DNA from 2 places in the Promicromonospora sp. NPDC059942 genome. Region 2 is predicted to be linked to the other one. Evidence: riboswitches for the same ligand, from Rfam matches in the RefSeq annotation. Region 2 holds a riboswitch; the other holds the start of a gene.

Region 1 (7,742 bases), on a different contig from region 2:
GCCACACGCCGAGGATCACGGCCATGACCAGTCGGGCCGCAGGAGCACGGGACCGAACTGATGCACCTGACGCTGCTGCGGCGTCGAGGCTAGCGACGGAGATTGTCGGAGCCCGGTCTCCGATCACCACGAAGGCGCGCCCATGCGCGCCGGACGAGCTCGGCGGCCGCCGCGGCGGCGAAGAGCAACGCCAGGATGCTGAGCAGGTCGAGACCTGCGACCACGAGGACGGAGCTGTTGATCAGCGGCGCGTCGACGGCGGCGATCCGTGCCGGACGCTGGGGGTCGAAGACCACGTCGATCCGATCACCGACGCGGACATCCGGAGAGCGGTAGAGCGTCGACTCGAAGTGCGGCGGATCGACAGACCTGACGACCACCGTGTCAGGGGCTCTGCGCGACCCGTTGACCTCGGTCACTGCCGCAACGGCCTGCACGCCGCGTTCCGCGAGGATCTGTTTGTCCTGGAAGTATCCGAACGTGAGGTAGCCGGGTAAGGCCGTCAGCACGACGATCCAGCAGATCGTGGACACAAGTCCGCCGGTCGTCGCTCGCCTGAACTCACGGACGGCGGCACCCAGGCGCGTGCCCCCTGCGGGCCGCAGCTGCTCGTTCACGCTGCGATGCTAGTGGCACGCCCGTTCGGACTTAGACCTCGTCAGTCGGTGAAATTCGGCATGAAGTTGAAGCCGACGTTTCGAGGCTGGCGTCGTCGGCGTCCTGTCAGGCGCCCGATCAGCTCGACGACCTGAAACGACCACAGCCCAGCCATGATGATCAGAATTGCGCCGAAGGCTGCCATGGCGCTACCGAGGCCGCTCTCCATGGTGGGAGAGAAGTTCGTGGGATCCCGGGGGTCATAGCGGATGGTGACGACGTCGCCGACGGCAAACGCATCGTCGGGGTTGTTCACGTACGTTGCTCGTCCGCCGTCGTCTGCGGGGATCTCCAGCTTCAGACTGTCGCCGCGTTCGACGACAACTGCATCGACCACGACCCCCCTCGACTCCAGAACTCGTTGGGACCCGTAGATGTCTGCGATGAGGAGGATGCCCAGCACGATGACGCACGGGAAGAGGAACGCGTTGAACCAGAGCTGCTTCGTGCTGATGGTGCGGAGGTTGTAGGTCTCGTCGTAGAACCTGCGGAACATCCCGTGGCTGCCGTCCGGCTTGCTGACCATGGCCGGACGTTAGCGCGCCGTCCGCGGTCCGGGTCAGCGGGTTCCGTGCGCCGCACGGGTGAACTTTCGCCTGGTCTCTGGTGGTACGCCTACACGCCCGCCGGCGGCCACACGCCGAGGATCACGGCCATGACCAGGATCGTGACCAGCTCGTGCGCCAGGTTCAGCGTGGTGAGCTGCGGCGGGCGGCCCTCGAAGGCGTCGTGGGTGATGAAGCGGGCCGCGGTGAAGCCGACCCAGAGCAGCACGGCCGTCACTACCGACGCCGTGAAGAAGCTGCCTTCGTAGAAGACCCACGAGATGTAGACGGCGCCGGCCAGCACCCACGCCGTCAGGAAGCTGACGATCACCGTCACGACGATGGGCCAGACGCCGGCGGCCCGGGCGGCCTCGGGATCGACCTTCGCCAGCCGCATCCAGCGGGTGCCGAACACGCGCGGGGTGTACCAGACCGAGCCCACGACGAGCGTGGACAGCGTGGCCACGATCACGGCCCAGTAGTTCACGTCGGGGATCATCGGTGCTCCCGGTCGCTCGAGGTGGCCTGGTGGGGTGGCGCGGTGCGGCGCCAGGATGCGGTGGCGCGTTCGGTGGCCCGGAGAACCGGGCCCTACGCTGGCATCATGGCAGCACTCATCGCCCCCAGCATCCTGTCCGCCGACTTCGCGAACCTCGAGCGCGACCTCGGCCGGATCGCCTCCGCGGACTACGCGCACGTCGACGTCATGGACAACCATTTCGTGCCGAACCTGACGCTGGGGCTGCCGATCTTCGAGCGGCTCGCGAAGGTGTCGCCGATCCCGCTCGACGCCCACCTCATGATCGAGAACCCGGACCGGTGGGCGCCGGCGTTCGCCGAGGCGGGGGCGGCGTCGGTCACCTTCCACGCGGAGGCCGCGCAGGCGCCCGTCCGACTCGCGCGGGAGCTGCACCGGCTCGGCGCGCGCGCCGGGGTGGCGCTGCGTCCGGCCACGCCGGTGGAGCCGTTCCTCGACCTGCTGGCCGAGATCGACATGATCCTCGTGATGACGGTCGAGCCGGGGTTCGGCGGGCAGTCGTTCATCGAGGGCACGCTGCCCAAGATCCGGCGCGCGCGGCAGGCCGTGAGCGAGTCCGGGCTGGACGTGTGGATCCAGGTCGACGGGGGAGTGTCCCGGGAGACGATCGAGCGTGCGGCCGACGCCGGCGCGAACGTCTTCGTGGCTGGCTCCGCGGTGTACGGGGCCGAGGACATCCCGGCCGAGATCGCGACGCTCCGCGAGCTGGCGACTAAGCACACCCACTGACGGCCCTCGCCCGTCCCCGCCCGACCCCGGCCGCTGAGTGCTGGGTATTTGTGTCTTTTCCTGCCGCAGCAGCGCAAATACCCAGCACTCAACGCTTGTCTTCGCTCGGTTTCTGGTTGGAAATAGTGTGCCAAGCGCCTTTGATTGCCCGCACCGGTCCGCGCGCGGCGCACCGATCCGCCCCGGTGGGGGAGGGCGGCGGCTCGTACTTTCGGCCGGGCGGAAGACCGGTCCTTGGGCCGATGACCTCGCTCGACCGGGCCGGGATGCTCGGTACATGACGACACCCGACGCGGTACCTGACGCGGCACCCGGCGTGGCAGCGGCTCCCGGGGCCGCACCCGACACCGCATCCATGACGACGTCCGTGACGCCGTCCCGGCGCGCCCGGCGCCACACCTGGCTCGTTCCTGCGGGCCTGCTGCTCCTGTCGGTGATCCCGGCGCTCGGCGGCTCCGCGCGGCTCGCGGAGCTCGCCTCCGACCCGGTGCTGACCGAGGAGAACGCGCGGTTCGTGACCCAGCCGCTGCCCGTCGTCGTGCACATCGTGTGCGTGACCGTCTACAGCATGCTGGGCGCCTTCCAGTTCGTGCCGGCCCTGCGCCGCCGGCGCTGGCACCGCTGGGCCGGGCGGGTGCTCGCCCCGGCGGGCGTCGGCGTCGCCCTGACCGGGCTCTGGATGACGGCGTTCTACGACCTGCCGGTCAAGGACACGGTCGTGGTCAACGGCATGCGTTACCTCGTGGGCACCACCATGCTGGCGGCGATCGCGCTGGGGGTCCGGGCGGCCCTGCGCCGCGACTACGCCACCCACTCCGCGTGGATGACGCGCGCGTACGCGCTGGCCATGGGCGCCGGGACCCAGGGGCTGCTGCTCGGGCCCCTCGTGCTGGTCACGGGGAGCCTGGACCCCGTGACCAACTCGATCGGGCTGACCGCCGGCTGGGTGATCAACATCGCGGTGGCCGAGTGGGTGATCCACCGGCGCCGGCTCCGGGAGCGCGCGTGACCCGGCGCCGCCTCCGGGAGCACAGATGACGGGAGCGCGTGTGACGCAGACCATGGCCGCGCGCGACGCGACCTGTGGCATGCTGGCGAGCAGCAGTACGCACACACGTGCTCCGGGGTCGGTGTAATTCCGAGCCGGCGGTTATAGTCCGCGACCCGCGTCCGTCCGCAAGGACGGGCCGGTTGACCTGGTGGAACTCCAGGACCGACGGTGAAAGTCCGGATGGGAGGAAGCACGTGCGGCGGAGCCGTCCCCTGGGACGCGCTACGTCGTGACGTCGTGCGCGCGAGCAGAGCCTTCGGGCTCCTGACTCGCGTACCCGTCGTCCACCCCCGGAGCGCCGACGCTCGGGGAGGACGGCATGAATCAGGCACCGATCGGACCGGACGGTCTCCAGGCCGCGATGCGCCGCGCCCTCGCGCTGGCGCGGCTGGGCCCGGCGTACGGGCCCAACCCGCGCGTCGGCTGCGTGCTCCTGGATTCCGACGGCGGCACCGTCGCGGAGGGTTACCACCGCGGCGCCGGCACGCCGCACGCCGAGGCCGCCGCCTTGGCGGACGCCCGGTCCCGGGGTGTGGACCCGCGCGGCACGACGGCGGTCGTGACCCTGGAGCCCTGCGCGCACCACGGCCGCACCGGCCCCTGCGCGGACGCCCTCATCGAGGCGGGCGTCGCCGCGGTGCACGTCGCGGTCGGGGACCCGAACCCCGTCGCGACGGGCGGCGCGACCAGGCTCCGTGACGCGGGCATCCCGGTGTCCGTGGGTCTGCTCGCCGACGACGGCGAGGAGCTGCTGCGGCCCTGGCTGCACGCGGTCCGCAGCGGCCGCCCCTACGTGACCCTCAAGCTCGCCACCAGCCTCGACGGCCGGGTCGCCGCCGTGGACGGGACCAGCCGCTGGATCACCGGCGACCGGGCCCGCGCGCACGCCCACACGGTCCGCGCGCAGGTCGACGCGATCGCCGTCGGCTCGGGGACTGCCCTCGTCGACGACCCGTCGCTGACCGCCCGCCGGGCCGACGGCAGCCTCTTCGAGCACCAGCCGCTCCGCGTGGTCCTCGGCCGCCGCGAGGTGCCCGACGACGCCCGCCTGCGCGGGCCCGGCGGCCCGCTGCTGCACCTGCCCACCCACGACCTCGACGCCGCGCTGCGCGAGCTCGGCGGCCGGGAGGTGCGCCAGCTGCTCGTGGAGGGCGGCCCCACGCTGGCCACGGCGCTGCTGGCCGCGGACCTCGTCGACGAGCTGCACGCCTACGTCGCCCCGGTGCTGCTCGGCGTGGGCGCCACCGCCGTCGGCGACCTCGGCGTGACCACCATCGGTGAGGCCGCGCGCTTCGCCACCGGGGACGTGACCCGGCTGGGCGACGACGTGCTGCTGGTCGCGCGTCGCCTCAAGCCCGCTGAGGCCCAGCCTCCGCAAGACCAGCCCTCTGCAGACAACACAGCGGCAGACAACACCGCGGCAGACAACACCGCGGCAGAGCAGACCGCAGCCCATTCCGCTCAGGACGGCCGCCCCGGCCGGCGCACCCAGGAGGAGATCTGATGTTCACCGGAATCGTCGAGGAGCTCGGCTCCGTCGTCGCGCTCGTCCGTCCCGACGGCCCGGCCGGCGCCGACGCCAACCCCGATACCGACGCCGTCGCGCCCGATACGGTCGCGCCCGACGCCGTCCTGACCGTCGCGGGGCCGCTCGCCACGTCCGACGCCCGTCCCGGCGACTCGATCGCCGTCGACGGCGTCTGCCTGACCGTCACCTCCGTCGCAGACGGCGCGTTCGTGGCCGAGGTGATGCCCGAGACACTGCGGCGCACGTCGCTCGGCGGCCTGGTGCCCGGCGCCCGGGTCAACCTGGAGCGGGCGCTGCCTGCGAACGGCCGCCTGGGCGGGCACGTGGTCCAGGGGCACGTCGACGGCGTCGCCGTGCTCGTGCGGCGGACGCCCGGGCCGCGCTGGGACGACCTGGAGTTCTCCGCCCCCGCCGCCCTGACCCGGTACGTCGCGGAGAAGGGTTCCGTGGCGCTGTCGGGGGTCTCGCTCACGGTGACGTGGGTGTCGGACGACGGGTTCGGCGTCTCGCTCATCCCGACCACGCTCGCCGCCACCACGCTGGGCCGGCTGGTCCCGGGGGACTCCGTCAACGTGGAGGTCGACGTGCTCGCGAAGTACGTCGAACGCCTCATGGCGAACGGGGTCGCGCGATGACCGGCGTGCGGGCGGCGGACCGCGCGACCACGGATGCAGATGGCACGGAAGCGCTTGGCACGACCGCTGCGACCACAGAGGCTGTGACCACGGGACTCGTCGAGCGCGCCCTCGCCGAGCTCGCCGCCGGGCGGCCCGTGCTGGTGGCGGACGACGCCGGCCGGGAGAACGAGGTGGACGCCGTGCTGGCTGCCGGCGTCGCCACGGCGGAGTGGGTGGCGTGGACCGTGCGGCACTCGTCGGGCTACCTCTGCGCGCCCATGCCGGCGCACCGGGCCGACGCCCTGGAGCTCCCGCTGATGGTGGAGCGCAGCGAGGACCCGCGCGGCACGGCCTACACGGTGTCGGTGGACGCCGTGGGCGTGTCCACGGGTATCTCGGCCGCGGACCGGGCGCTGACGCTGCGGGTGCTCGGTGACCCGGGCTCGGGCGCGCGCGACCTGATCCGGCCCGGGCACGTGCTGCCGCTGCGGGCCCGCCCCGGCGGTGTGCTGGAGCGGGCGGGGCACACCGAGGCCGCGGTGGACCTGGTGCGGCTGGCGGGCAGCACGACGGACACGGTTCCCGACCTCGGCGAGGTGGGCGCCATCGCCGAGCTGGTCCGGGACGACGGCGCCATGATGCGCCTGCCCGAGGCGCAGGCCCTGGCGCGGGAGTACGGGCTCGTCGTGCTGACGGTCGCCGACCTGGTCGCGTGGCGGCGGGAGCACGATGTTTCGTCGGCCGCGGCCGAGGAGCTCGGCACCGCGGAGCTCGGCACCGCTGAGTTCGGCACCGCGGAGATCGGCACCGCAGAGCCGCGCACGCCGATCTCAGGTGTTCCGGGCGCCAACCGTCGCACGGACCCCTGGGTGGAACGGGTCGCGGAGGCCGCCCTGCCGACCCAGTACGGCGACTTCCGGGTCGTGGCGTACCGCGACCTCCGTTCGGGCGCGGAGCACCTGGCCCTGACGCCGGTGGATCCGGCTGCGGCCCCGGCTACGGCTGCGGCTGCGGCTACGGCGACTGCGGCCCCGCTGGTGCGAGTGCACTCCGAGTGCCTCACGGGCGACGGCCTGGGCTCCCTGCGCTGCGACTGCGGCCCGCAGCTCGAGGCCTCGCTGCGGGCGGTGGCCGCCGAGGGCGGCGCCGTCGTGTACCTGCGCGGGCACGAGGGCCGCGGGATCGGTCTCGCGGCCAAGATCCAGGCGTACGCGCTGCAGGACGCCGGGCTGGACACCGTGGAGGCCAACGTCGAGCTGGGGCTGCCGGTGGACGCGCGTGAGTACGGCGCGGCGTCGGCGATCCTCGCGGACCTCGGCCTGGACGGGGTGACCCTCCTGACCAACAACCCGGAGAAGGTGACGGGCCTGCGCGCGGCCGGCACGGACGTCGTCGGGCGGCGTGGGCTGGTGGTGGGGCACGGCGTGCACAACCACCGCTACCTGGAGACCAAGCGGCTGGTGATGGGGCACTACACGAACGACCACGCGAGCCAGAGCCAGAGCCAGAGCCAGAGCCAGTACGAGAACGAGCACCAGAACCAGAACGAGCACGAAGGAGCATGCGCATGAGCGGGGCAGGAGCACCGAAGGTGACGGTCGACGGTACGGGGCTGCGGGTCGTGGTCATCGCGGCGAGCTGGCACGAGCAGGTGATGGACGGCCTGCTGGCCGGCGCGCGGCGGGCCCTGGCGGCGTCGGGCGCCGAGTGGACGGAGCTGCGGGTCCCGGGCTCGTTCGAGCTGCCGGTGGCCGCGGCGCGGGCGGCCGGGGTGGGCGGGGGACCGGCCGCGGACGCCGTCGTCGCGCTGGGCGTCGTGATCCGCGGGGGCACGCCGCACTTCGAGTACGTGTGCTCGGCGGCGACGTCGGGCCTGACGGACGTGAGCGTGCGCACCGGGGTGCCGGTCGGTTTCGGTGTGCTGACGTGCGACACCGAGCAGCAGGCGCTGGACCGCGCCGGTCTGGAGGGGTCGAGCGAGGACAAGGGGGCGGAGGCCGTGGAGGCGGCGATCGCGACGGCGGTGACGCTGCGGAGCCTCGCGGGCACCGCGGTCTGACTTCGGCCGGCTGGGCTG
Region 2 (7,742 bases):
GACCACACCGAGCACCACGCCGAGCGTGGTCAGCACGCGGGCGGTCGCGCCTCGCTGCGGGGGGCCGGGCGCGTACCCGGCGTCCTGGGGGTAGCTGTCGGGAGCAGGCTGTGTCATCAGCGGGATCCGTTCTGGTCGAGCCAGCGCAGCACGGCGAGCACCCGGCGGTGGTCGTCGGCGGCCGGCGGGAGGCCGAGCTTGGTCAGGATGTTGGTGACGTGCTTCTCCACCGCGGCCAGCCCCACGACGAGGCGGTCCGCGATGGCGGCGTTGGAGCGTCCCTCGGCCATGAGCGCGAGCACCTCGCGCTCGCGGCGGGTCAGGACGTCGAGGTCGGAGCCGGGGTGGCGGGCGATGATCTGCGTGACCACCTCGGGGTCGACGACGGTGCCGCCCCCGGACACCCGGGCGACGGCGTCGAGGAACTCGTCGACGTCGGCCACGCGGTCCTTGAGCACGTAGCCCAGGCCGCGCGCGCCACGGGCGAACAGCTCGCTCGCGTAGCTCTGCTCCACGTACTGCGACAGCACGAGCACGGGCAGGTCCGGGTGCAGGCTGCGCAGGTGCACGGCGGCGCGCAGCCCCTCGTCGGTGTGCGACGGCGGCATGCGGACGTCGGTGACGAGCAGGTCGGGCAGCGGGGTCCCCGGCGTCGACAGCGCGCGGACCAGGTGGTCCGCCGTGCCGTACCCGGTCACCTCGTGCCCCTCCGCCGCGAGCAGGCGGGTGAGGCCGTCCAGGAGGAGGACGGAGTCCTCCGCGATCACGATGCGCACGGGACCTCCACGGTCAGGCGGGTGCCCGCGCCGGGCGGGCTGTCGAGCTCGAAGGTGCCGTCCAGGGCCGCGACCCGGCCGCGCAGGCCGGCGAGCCCGCTGCCGGCGGAGAGCCCGGCCCCGCCGCGGCCGTCGTCGGACACCGCGACGCGCAGGCGCACCGGGTGGTCGTCGGGCACGAGGCTCGCGTGCACCAGGACCCTGTCCGCCGCGGCGTGCTTGGCCACGTTGGTCAGCGCCTCCGCGACCACGAAGTACGCCGCGGCCTGCGCGGCCGGACTGGCGGGCGAGAGGTCGCCCGTCACCTCCACGCGCACCGGGACCGGGCTGCGGCCCGCGAGCGCGGACAGGGCGGCGTCGAGCCCGCGGTCCGAGAGGACGGCGGGGTGGATGCCGCGCACCAGGTCGCGCAGCTCGGCGAGGGTCTCCTTGATCTCGCGGTGCGCGAGCTCCAGGGCGGCGACGGCGTGCTCGGGGTCCTTGTCTGCCAGGCGGCGGGCCACGCCGAGCTCGACGCCGAGGGCGACCAGGCGCTGCTGGGCGCCGTCGTGCAGGTCGCGCTCGATGCGGCGGCGCTCGGTGTCGGCGGCGGAGACCGCCGCGGTGCGCGACTCGGTGAGCACCACGGCGCGCTCGCGGGCGGTGTGCGCGGCGGCCTCGGCCAGGCGCGTCTCCCGCTCGGCGGCGGCGGCGCGGGCGTGGGCCACCTCGGCCGCGGACGGGCCGAGCAGCACCGTCGAGAGGCGCACCATGAGGTACGACCCGTACTGCGCGAGGGCGGCGGCCGCCCAGACGAGCACGACGGCGCCGCCGAGGGCTCCGACGACCGTGGCCGGCCAGGGCAGGCCGGACCACTGCGCGAGCGCGCTGTCCCGGCCCACCAGCGTGAAGACGACGGCGGCGACCGCCGCGGCCGCCAGGGCGGTCGTGACCGAGAAGAACACGCAGGTGGTGAGCATCCCGAGGAAGGCGTGCAGCGTGGCGGCCCAGGCGCGGTCGTCGCGGACGGGCGCCCACAGCCGGGACCAGAAGGTGGGCCGGACCGGCGCCGGCGGCGGCTGCGGGGCGGGGATCCGGACGCCGGTCTGCCGGGCGACGCGGGCGCGTTCGGCCGTGCCGTACCGGCGGGCGAGGACGAGGCAGAAGGCGAGCATCGGCACCCCGATGCCGAGCGCGGGGACGAGCCCGGCCGAGACCAGGACGAGGATCCAGAGGACCAGGCCGGCCGTCAGGTGCCAGATCCAGCCCACGGCCAGCGCGGCGACGGCGCGCCGGGTCGCGGGGTCGTACGGGCCCCGGAGGAACCCCGCGCCCGAGGTCAGCGCGGGGGCTACCTGGTCCGCGAGGGTGCGGGGCGGGGGCGCCGGCGTCGGGCCGTCATCGCTGGTCATGGACACGACACTAGGCGGACCGGCGCCCCCGGCACATTGAGTGCACCCACCGGGTGCGGGTGGGGTTTTCCCTACCTACGGAGTGCTCAGGCGAAGGCGCTGGTGCCCGTGATCTCGCGGCCGATGATGAGGGCCTGCATGCTCTCGGTGCCCTCGTAGGTGTGCAGGGCCTCGATGTCGGCGAAGTGCCGGGCCACGCGGTTCTCCAACAGGATGCCGTTGCCGCCGAGCAGGTCGCGGGCGATCGACGCGATCTCACGGGCGCCGCGCGTGCAGGTGTACTTGGCGAGCGAGGCCCGCGGCCCGGTGAGCTGCTCGGCCTCGTCGAGCCGCGTCATCTGCTTCACGAGGAGCTGCATCTGCGTGAGGATCGACAGCATCTTCGTGAGGCGCTCCTGCACCATCTGGCTCGCCGCGAGCGGGCGGCCGAACTGCACGCGCTGCTTGGAGTAGGCCACGGCGGTCTCGTAGCAGGCGATGGCCTGCCCGACGGCGCCCCAGGCCACGCCGAGCCGCGTGGCGAACAGCACCCGGCCGGTGTCCTTGAACGACCGCGACTTCGGCAGCAGGGCGTCGGCCGGCACGAACACGTCGTCCAGCACGATGTGGGCCTGGTGGATGGCGCGCAGGGAGAGCTTGCCCTGGATGGTCGTGGCCTCGTAGCCGGGGGTGTCCTGCGGCACGATGTAGCCGTGGACCTGGCCGTCCTCGCCGCGCGCCCAGACCACGGAGATGTCGCCGATCGAGCCGAAGCCGATCCACTTCTTCTCGCCGTTGATCACGTACCCCTCGACGCCGTCGCGCGTCTCCTTGACCGCAGAGGTCTCCAGGCCCACGGAGTCCGAGCCGTGCGTGGGCTCGGTGAGGGCGAAGGCGCCCAGGATCTCGCCGCGCGCCATCGGGCCGGCGTACTTCTCGATCTGCTCGTCGGAGCCGAGCATCACGATCGAGCGCAGCGCGAGGCCGCCCTGCACGCCGCAGATGGTGGTCACGGAGCCGTCGCCGCGCGACATCTCCATCGCGGACAGGCCCTCGGCCATCTTGGAGATCTTCGGGAAGCCGGGCACGTCCACGCCGTCCCGCAGGAAGTCCAGCTCGGCCATGCGCTTGACCAGGTCCATCGGTACCTCGTACCGCTCCCAGTAGCCGTCGATGACGGGGAGCACCTCGTCCTGCACGAACTGGCGGACGGCGAGCTGCTGTGCCCGCTCCTCCGCCGTGATGTCGGCGAAGGCGCCGGCGAAGTCGATGTCGAGCGGCTGCGTGACGTCGTAGTCGGGCGCCGTCACTCCTGGGGTCTGAGTCATGCTCCCCATGGTGCGCCGGTACCGGATCTCAGGTCAAGCGATACTACGTCTCACCCGATCGGCGCCTCGGCGTGGTGGCAGGCGCGTCCGTGCGCCCACGGCTGCGGCCGGGTCCGCACCCGTTCGCCCGACGCCGCGGCGCGCCGCACCTCGAGCTGGAGGTACTGGTCCTGCGCCGCCTCGGCCACGGAGTACGGCGCCGCCGCCCCGTGCAGCACGTGGTCGGCCATGTCGGCCACGATGCGCGCGATCGACAGCTCGTCGTCGGGCAGGCGGGCCGGGCGGAACGCGTTGTGGTGCAGCCACTCGCCGTCGAGCGTGTACCCGCGCAGGAACAGGCCCTCGTGGCTGCCGGCCCCGCCCGCGGCCACCCGCTCCAGCGTGGAGCGCCGCGGCTGCCCGTCGGCGCCGATCGTGCGGACGACGTCGTCGCGCAGCTCGCCCCGCTCGCCGCGCACCAGCAGCGCGGGGGAGCGCACCCAGGAGCGGTACTGGACGTCGTCGAACTCGTAGGTGCCGAGGCGGTCGCCGTAGTCCAGCCACGCGGTCGCGTGCACCGTGTCGACCAGGGTGAGGTCGTCCGGGTCGTCCGCCCGGCTGGGGCTCGGCAGCACCCGGCGGGCGTCGCGCCGGGCCGTGATCTCGACGTCCTCGAAGCCGGCGCCCAGGGCGCGGCGCAGCACGCTGAGGCCGTGGTAGTCGTGCGCCACCGCGACGTGCGCGTCGGTCACCGCGCCGAGCCGGCCGGACGCCGCGACCGCGAGCTGGGCCTCGATCAGCGGCTCCAGGTGGTACTGCTCGGCCACGTGCACGCAGGCGCCGTCGTCCACGAGCTGCTGCAGCGCGGCCAGCTCTCCGACCGTGCCGGCCGCCGGCGTCTCCGTGAGCACGGGGACGCCGGCGGCGGCCAGGTCGCGGATCACCGGCTGGGCCGCGCCCGCGGGGAGGGTCAGCAGCACCAGGTCCGGGGCGCCGCCGTCGAGCAGCTCCCGCACGGTGGCAAAGGCCGGGGCGGGCAGCCCCGGCAGCCTCGCGGCCGGCAGGCCGCGCGTCGCCAGGGCCGCGCGGTCCGCCGCGTTGCGGGTGGCGATCCCGGCCACCTCGAAGCGGTCCGGCAGGGCGTGCAGCACCCGCAGCATGGTGCGGGCGCGGAAGCCCGAGCCGACGATCCCGATCCTGGCCGTGCGCTCCTGTGCGTTCACGAGCGCCGACGGTACGCGATCAGGCGGTCGCGACCGCCGTGCGGTCCGGGCCGGCGTTCTCCCGGCGGCTGATGCGCCACCACGCGAAGAAGCCGAACAGCGTGAACGCGCCGTAGATCACGTACATCATCGCGGTGGCCCAGTACCCGGCGGAGAAGAGCAGCGGGACGCCCACGAGGTCGACGGCCACCCAGATCAGCCAGAACTCGACCCAGCCCTTGGCCATGCCGTAGGTGGCGAGCACCGAGCCCGTGAAGATCCAGGCGTCGGCCCAGACCGGCTCGTACGAGCCGAGGGCGCGGAAGAGGGGGGTCAGGAGCAGGGTCCCGGCGAGCATCCCGGTCACGAGGCCGATCCGGACCCGCCACGAGGCCCAGCGCGGGTGCACGGCGACCGTGCCGGCCCCGCCTGCCCGCTGGGTCTCCCGCCAGCGGTACCAGCCGTAGATCGAGACCGCGATGAACATGATCTGGCGGGCGGCCTGGCCGAGCATGTCCGCCCGGCCCGTCTCGCCGAACCAGGAGCCCATGAAGACGGTGAAGAGCAGGATGTTGCCGACGATGCCCACCGGCCACGCCCACACCTTGCGGCGCAGGCCGCCCAGCGCGGAGGCCAGGCCGAACAGGTTGCCGATGACCTCGCGCCAGTAGATCTGCTGGTCGCCGACCAGGAACGTCGCGTCGTAGGCGGCGCGGAACCAGTCCATGTCTCTTCCCTCTTCCGAAGTCCGCACACTGGACTCCGGGGTGAGGGCCGGCGCGCCACGAGGGCGCCGACGACGGTGCGGTGCCGGGACCCCGAGGGGTCGACGGCGCGCGCCGCACGTGCTTCCTCCCATCCGGACTTTCACCGTCGGTCCTGGAGTTCCACCAGGTCAACCGGGTTCTCCCGAAGGAGCACCCGGGTCGCGGACTATTACCGCCGGCTCGGAATTTCACCGACCCCGGAGCACGTGTGCAACTGCTGCTGCACGATGTCTAGCGGAACACAGGATGCCACGACGGCATTCCCGGCCGGAAGCGCCGCAGGCCCCGGGTGTCAGACCAGCGCGTCCCGGACGGCGCGGGCCACCTCGTCGGGCCCGGCCACGCCCTCGACGACGGTGACGACGACGCGGCGTGTGACCGGGGTGCCGTCGTCGGCCAGGGGGCTGGCGGCGGTGCCGAGCACGGCGGCCCGGCGCAGGTCGGCGAAGGCCTCCTCCAGCTCGGGCCGCAGCTCGAGCGACGGCGTGCGCAGCCAGCGCCGCAGGATCGCGTTGTGCACCGCGACCACCGAGGCCGCGAACGCGATCGACGCCGTGGAGGCGGAGCGCTCGGGCGGCAGGGTGTCGCGCAGGTAGTGCGTGAACGCCCGCTCGTAGCGGTGCGTGGTGATGAGCTCGCGGTCGCGCAGGGCCGGGACCTGCTGCAGCAGCGCGTACCGGGCCAGGGAGGTCTCGCGCTGGCCCACGTGGTGGTCGAACACCATGCGCGCCGCACGGCACACCTCGAGGTACGGGTCGACGTCGGGGTCCCAGGCGCGCCCCAGGTCGTGGCCGGACTCCTCGCTCGCCCGCGCGTCGGGGCGGGTCGCGGCCAGCATGACCACCACCTCCTCGAGCAGCAGCTCGTGGTCCGCGAAGACCACGTCCTCCTTCGAGCGGAACCGGCGGAAGAACGTCGCGCGGCTCACCTTCGCGGCGTCGGCGATCTCCTCGACGGTGGTTCCCTCGTACCCCTGTCGAGTGAACAGGTCCACCGCGGCGTCGACTGCCTGTGCGTGCGTGTGGGTACGGACGGCGGTCATGCCAGGCAGGCTACCGCGTGCTCCCCGGGCGCCGTGAAGAGTCTTTGAGCGAAGAATGCGGTTCATGATGCGAATTTTCCCGTTTGCCGGAGATCTTCCCTGACTGCAGTCTGCGCAGGTAGCGCACCTCGCGGACGGCCGTCAGCAGGCCGAGAACACCGGGTACGGCGGACCACGGGTGACCGAGGAGCACGCCCACCAGACACACCAGAAAGATCACCCCGCCGGCCACGACGGTGGCGAGGCTTCCCCATCGGATCCCGGTCACGCGGTTGAGCGTAGTCTGCTGCGCGTGACCGAGACCGCAGCCCGTCCCGTCGTCGACGTCTACGTCGACCCCATGTGCCCCTTCGCCTGGATCACGTCGCGCTGGGCCCTCGAGGTGGCCCAGATCCGCGACGTCGAGCTCACCTTCAAGCTGATGAGCCTCTACCTGCTCAACAAGGACCGGGACATCCCGGACGACTACCGGGCCCGCATCGAGCGCTCCCGGGGCATCGGCCGCATCGCCGCGGCGGTGCAGACCGACCACGGCCCCGAGGCCTTCTCGGCCTTCTACACCGCCGCCGGGACGCGCATCCACAACCAGCAGGACAAGGCCTTCGACGACGTGGCCGTCGCGGCGCTCGCCGAGGCCGGCCTGCCCGCCGCGCTCGCGGAGGCGGGCACCTCGGAGGACTACGACGAGGAGCTCGCAGCGTCCCACGAGGCCGGCATGAAGCCGGTCGGGGACGACGTCGGCACGCCCACGATCCACGTCGACGGCGTCGCGTTCTTCGGCCCGGTGCTCACGCGCATCCCGCGCGGCGAGGAGGCGGGCGCGCTGTTCGACGCCTCCGTGACGCTGGCGCGCTACCCGTACTTCTACGAGATCAAGCGGTCGCGCACCACCGACCCCCAGTTCGACTGACCACCACCGGCACCAGACCCACCGGCACCAGAGGAAACATGACTCTCGACCTGCGTATCTTCATCGAGCCCCAGCAGGGCGCCAGCTACGACGACCAGCTCGCCGTCGCGCGCGCGACCGAGGAGCTCGGGTTCAGCGCGTTCTTCCGCTCCGACCACTACCTCGCCATGGGTGACAGCGACGGCCTGCCCGGCCCCACCGACTCCTGGATCACGCTCGCCGGCCTCGCCCGCGAGACGTCCACGGTGCGGCTCGGCACGCTCGTCTCCTCGGCGACGTTCCGGCACCCGGGCGTGCTGGCCATCCAGGTGGCGCAGGTGGACCAGATGTCCGGCGGCCGTGTGGAGCTGGGCCTCGGCACCGGCTGG

Evidence for each region. Region 2 has a riboswitch for FMN ahead of pnuC (nicotinamide riboside transporter PnuC). Riboswitches for the same ligand answer to the same signal wherever they lie in the genome.
Region 1: it holds a riboswitch for FMN, as region 2 does, so the genes downstream of both, ribD (bifunctional diaminohydroxyphosphoribosylaminopyrimidine deaminase/5-amino-6-(5-phosphoribosylamino)uracil reductase RibD) here and pnuC (nicotinamide riboside transporter PnuC) in region 2, are expected to answer to the same signal.

The regions. Positions count from the first base shown of each region.
Region 1 covers NZ_JBHWLR010000022.1:30,010-37,751, forward strand. Annotated here, with positions in the region: gene ACFV9Q_RS25220 (DUF3592 domain-containing protein) at 90-617, opposite strand; gene ACFV9Q_RS25225 (hypothetical protein) at 659-1,183, opposite strand; gene ACFV9Q_RS25230 (DUF1761 domain-containing protein) at 1,273-1,701, opposite strand; gene rpe (ribulose-phosphate 3-epimerase) at 1,807-2,469, shown strand; gene ACFV9Q_RS25240 (DUF2306 domain-containing protein) at 2,747-3,478, shown strand; FMN riboswitch at 3,582-3,718, shown strand; gene ribD (bifunctional diaminohydroxyphosphoribosylaminopyrimidine deaminase/5-amino-6-(5-phosphoribosylamino)uracil reductase RibD) at 3,840-5,024, shown strand; gene ACFV9Q_RS25250 (riboflavin synthase) at 5,024-5,683, shown strand; partial or broken gene ACFV9Q_RS25255 (3,4-dihydroxy-2-butanone-4-phosphate synthase) at 5,680-6,321, shown strand; partial or broken gene ribA (GTP cyclohydrolase II) at 6,547-7,236, shown strand; gene ribH (6,7-dimethyl-8-ribityllumazine synthase) at 7,233-7,724, shown strand.
Region 2 covers NZ_JBHWLR010000015.1:82,609-90,350, forward strand. Annotated here, with positions in the region: gene ACFV9Q_RS21890 (DUF4097 domain-containing protein) at 1-117, opposite strand, end outside; gene ACFV9Q_RS21895 (LuxR C-terminal-related transcriptional regulator) at 117-776, opposite strand; gene ACFV9Q_RS21900 (histidine kinase) at 764-2,167, opposite strand; gene ACFV9Q_RS21905 (acyl-CoA dehydrogenase family protein) at 2,254-3,474, opposite strand; gene ACFV9Q_RS21910 (Gfo/Idh/MocA family protein) at 3,525-4,676, opposite strand; gene pnuC (nicotinamide riboside transporter PnuC) at 4,696-5,382, opposite strand; FMN riboswitch at 5,497-5,632, opposite strand; gene ACFV9Q_RS21920 (helix-turn-helix domain-containing protein) at 5,715-6,464, opposite strand; gene ACFV9Q_RS21925 (hypothetical protein) at 6,475-6,732, opposite strand; gene ACFV9Q_RS21930 (DsbA family protein) at 6,757-7,374, shown strand; gene ACFV9Q_RS21935 (LLM class F420-dependent oxidoreductase) at 7,413-7,742, shown strand, end outside.